DNA from 2 places in the Enterobacter cloacae subsp. cloacae ATCC 13047 genome. Region 2 is predicted to be linked to the other one. Evidence: predicted binding sites of a transcription regulator. Region 2 holds the regulator's gene; the other holds the start of a gene.
The links. Region 2 encodes PurR, which represses purine synthesis genes. Its sites were predicted from a motif close to CANGCAAACGTTTGCNTG; they were not measured.
Positions count from the first base shown of each region.

Region 1: the regulator PurR is predicted to act here: its motif matches at 1,159-1,176, upstream of pyrD (quinone-dependent dihydroorotate dehydrogenase).

Region 1 is NC_014121.1:2,742,258-2,744,663, forward strand. It holds gene pyrD (quinone-dependent dihydroorotate dehydrogenase) at 53-1,063, opposite strand; gene ssuE (NADPH-dependent FMN reductase) at 1,313-1,888, shown strand; gene ECL_RS13270 (sulfonate ABC transporter substrate-binding protein) at 1,881-2,406, shown strand, end outside.
Region 2 is NC_014121.1:2,386,755-2,389,160, forward strand. It holds gene cydH (cytochrome bd-I oxidase subunit CydH) at 161-250, opposite strand; gene purR (HTH-type transcriptional repressor PurR) at 548-1,573, shown strand; gene punR (DNA-binding transcriptional activator PunR) at 1,590-2,406, opposite strand, start outside.

The sequences.
Region 1 (2,406 bases), 360 kb from region 2:
AAAACAACCAGGGCTGGAAATAAAGCCCTGGTTGTCTGATTAAGAGAAAAGATTAGATATGAGTAACGATTTCTTTTATGAGCGGCGGGCCTTTAAAAATAAAGCCGGAATAGATTTGCACCAGTGAGGCGCCCGCAGCCATCTTCTCGCGCGCAGCAATCACCGAATCGATACCACCGACACCGATTATTGGCAGGCGACCTTTTAATTCGGCGGAGAGCGCCCGAATAATTTCCGTACTTTTTAATTGTACCGGACGTCCACTTAACCCACCCGCTTCGTCACAGTTTTTCATTCCCTGGACGAGGGATCGATCGAGCGTCGTATTGGTCGCAATCACACCATCAATATTATGGCGAACTAAGCTGTCGGCAACCTGGATCAATTCTTCAGCAGAAAGATCCGGTGCGATCTTAACCGCCACCGGAACATATTTATGATGGATCGCCTGCAGCTCATTTTGTTTATTTTTAATGGCGCTGAGAAGATCGTCCAGCGCTTCACCATATTGCAGAGAACGTAGCCCCGGGGTATTCGGCGATGAAATATTCACGGCGATATAACCGGCATAGGCGTAGACTTTTTCCATACAAATCAGGTAGTCATCTTTACCCTGCTCAACCGGCGTGTCTTTATTTTTGCCAATATTGATGCCTAATACACCATCAAAATGGGCTTTTTTAACGTTTTCTACGAGATGATCCACGCCGAGGTTATTAAAGCCCATGCGGTTGATCAGCCCCTCGGCTTCGACCAGACGGAACAAACGCGGCTTATCATTACCCGGCTGTGGACGCGGCGTTACGGTACCGATTTCGATGGAACCAAAGCCCATCGCGCCCAGGGCATCAATGCACTCGCCATTTTTATCCAGACCTGCCGCCAGACCCAGCGGGTTTTTAAAGGTCAGACCCATGCACTGCACAGGTTTTTCCGGCACGTTCTGACGCACCAGCGCGGCCAGCGGCGTTCCCGTAATACGGCGTAATTGCTGGAATGTAAATTCATGAGCGCGCTCAGGGTCGAGCTGGAAAAGGGCTTTACGAACGAAGGGGTAGTACATGAACTCTCCTGGATTCCCGGTGTGCAAACCGGGAGGGGATTATGTGCGATCCTGCCCGGAAAGGGAATTGACCTGCGGCAAAAAAATCAGCGTAAAACGCAAACGTTTACTTCCCCGTACACTTCTTATGCGCTTTTTCGCATTTTAATTGCGGATAAATCATTTAGTGGAATAACCACGCAGTGTCACACTCCTGAAAATTGTTATGAATGTTAGATAAAAGCAAACAATTAGTTATAAGGAGCACACATGCGCGTCATCACCCTGGCCGGAAGTCCACGTTTCCCTTCTCGTTCCAGCGCCCTGCTGGAATATGCCCGCGAAAGGCTTAATGCTCTGGATGTGGAAGTGTGCCACTGGAATCTGCACAACTTTGAACCTGAGGATCTGCTCTACGCGCGCTTTGACAGTCCGGCATTGAACACCCTGATTGAACAGCTAAAAAGTGCTGACGGTCTTATCGTCGCGACCCCGATTTATAAAGCCTCATTTTCCGGCGCACTGAAAACCTTGCTCGATCTGCTGCCTGAACGTGCACTTGATGGAAAAGTGGTGTTGCCGCTGGCTACGGGCGGTACGGTTGCGCATTTACTGGCCGTGGATTACGCCCTGAAGCCGGTACTGAACGCGTTGAAGGCGCAGGAGATCCTGCACGGCGTTTTTGCCGATGACTCGCAGGTTATCGATTACCAGCACAAACCGCATTTCACCCCGAATCTGCAAACCCGGCTCGACACTGCGCTGGAGACATTCTGGCATGCCCTGCACCGTCGCGATATTCAGGCACCTGCGTTTGGACAGCCACAAGGAGTCGCACATGTTTAAAACACTTACCCGTATCAGCCTGGCTGGTCTGCTCACACTCTCGTCCCTGACCCATGCAGCAGAGACGGCACCTGACAGTTTGCGCATTGGTTACCAGAAAGGCAGCGTCAGTATGGTGCTGGCAAAAAGCCACCAGCTTCTGGAAAAACGCTTCCCACAGACCAAATTCTCCTGGGTGGAGTTTCCTGCCGGGCCACAAATGCTGGAGGCGCTGAACGTTGGAAGCATCGATTTAGGCAGTACTGGCGATATTCCACCGATCTTTGCGCAGGCGGCCGGGGCCGATCTGGTCTACGTTGGCGTTGAGCCACCAAAACCTAAAGCCGAGGTGATTCTGGTGCCGGAAAATAGCGCCATTAAAAATGTCGCCGAACTTAAAGGTCACAAAGTCGCATTCCAGAAAGGTTCCAGCTCGCACAACCTGCTACTCCGCGCCCTGCAGGAGGCCGGGCTAAAGTTCACCGATATTCAGCCCGTCTATCTGACCCCTGCTGATGCCCGCGCCGCCTTCCAGCAAG
Region 2 (2,406 bases):
TCAACTCCGGATGCCGTGTCATGTGTTGACACAGAACAAAGAAGCCGAAAGCATGACATCAATCACAAAAAATGAGAAGTTAACAAATTGGCAAAAGATTTTTGCCGGAGATGTAACAATGAGGGCAAGCGGGAGAGAGCGAACGCCCCCTCCGCGTAAATCAGTGCAGTGCAGCCGTCAGACCTGCAGCAACAATCAGCGCCAGCACAATAACGGTGGTGAACAGCGAAAACTTCAGATCGGAACTCATCAATTTTTCTCCTTTTAATCCCCCCACGAAAAGTGAGCTTGCTCATTTTTACACAATTTACGTCAAAAATCTTCCAGGATTTAAACGGATAACCACTTTAGCTCTTCCCCTTTTCATCAAGATAGGACAAAATTCCACGCTAAATTTATTAGCGTACCGGCCATTGACCCCCTCCTGACGTCCCGTGTCGTTTTCCTGGCGTGCCGCAATTCAAAATTGCGTGATAAGGGTGAGAGAAGGCAAACGTTTACCTTCAAGGTTTTCAGGAGTTTAGGATATGGTCTGGAGTGACATTTAATGGCAACAATTAAAGACGTAGCAAAACGCGCAAACGTTTCCACTACAACCGTATCACATGTAATTAACAAAACCCGCTTCGTGGCGGAAGAGACGCGCAACGCCGTCTGGGCGGCAATCAAAGAGCTGCACTACTCGCCGAGTGCCGTTGCGCGTAGCCTTAAAGTTAATCACACCAAATCCATTGGTTTGCTGGCGACCAGCAGTGAAGCGGCCTATTTTGCCGAAATCATCGAAGCGGTTGAGAAAAACTGCTTCCAGAAAGGCTATACCCTTATCCTCGGCAACGCGTGGAACAATATTGAAAAACAGCGCGCCTATCTGTCGATGATGGCGCAAAAGCGTGTGGATGGCCTGCTGGTGATGTGTTCCGAATACCCGGAATCTGTCCTTTCCATGCTGGAAGAGTATCGTCATATCCCGATGGTGGTGATGGACTGGGGCGAAGCGCGCGCCGACTTTACCGACTCCGTCATCGATAACGCCTTCGAAGGCGGTTATATGGCGGGCCGCTATCTGATTGAACGCGGTCACCGTGAAATTGGCGTGATCCCGGGGCCGCTCGAGCGCAACACCGGTGCTGGCCGTCTGGCCGGGTTTATGAAGGCGATGGAAGAAGCGCTGATCACCGTGCCGGAAAACTGGATCGTGCAGGGCGACTTTGAGCCGGAGTCTGGCTACCGCGCCATGCAGCAGATCGTTTCTCAGCCGCATCGTCCAACGGCGGTGTTCTGCGGCGGGGACATCATGGCGATGGGGGCCCTGTGTGCAGCCGATGAGCTGGGCCTGCGCGTGCCGCAGGATATATCCGTGATCGGCTATGACAACGTGCGCAACGCGCGCTTCTTTACGCCTGCGCTGACCACCATCCACCAGCCGAAGGATTCTCTCGGTGAAACGGCCTTCAATATGCTGATGGACAGGATCGTCAACAAACGTGAAGAGTCGCAGTCCATTGAAGTTCACCCGCGCCTTATCGAGCGCCGTTCCGTTGCGGATGGTCCATTCCGCGACTACCGTCGTTAATCTCGTGTGGAGCCAGCTAAGCTGGCTCCCGTAGCCATTCCCGGTTAAGCGTTTCGCTGTCTCCCAGATAATCCAGTAGCCATGCCATGGCGGGCGACACATCATTTTGTTGCCACGTCAGGCAGCAGGCCGCATCCGGGAACGGATTCTCCAGCGTCAGCTCGACCCATTCACCGGTATCGATTCTCGGCTTAGCGAAATGGACGGGAACCATCGCGACGCACAGCCCGGCGCTGAGGCAGGTCGCGGAGGATTCCCAGTCCGGCGCTACCACCCGCCGCTGGTTATCAAGAAGCCAGGTAATACGTTTTGGCAACGAGCGCGAGGTATCCTCCAGCACCAGCGACGGCCAGTTGCGCAGCGTGTCGTCACTCAGCGGTCCCTCCAGGGCAGCCAGCGGATGATCGTGTGCCACGACACATTTCCAGCTCAACATGCCCATATCGCGAAACGCATAGCGCCCCCCGACGGGGATCGCCTGGGTTGCGCCAATCGCCATCTCTGCCCTGCCGTCCGCCAGCGCGTCCCAGACCCCGTTGAATACCTCCTGCGAGACACGAAGTTCAACGTCTGAAAAATGGCGATAGAAATCCACGATCATCTGCCGGGTACGCTCCGGCTTAACGATATTGTCCACGGCGATGGAAAGATGTCCGCGCCAGCCGTTGGCGATCTGCTGGCACTGTTCGCGGGTGATCTGCATTTTTTTGATAACAGAACGCCCTTCTTTCAAAAACCACGCGCCAGCAGGCGTTAATTCCACATCGCGATGCCGCCGTTCGAACAGCGGAACCGCCAGCCACTCTTCAAGCTGCCGCACCGTGTAGCTGATA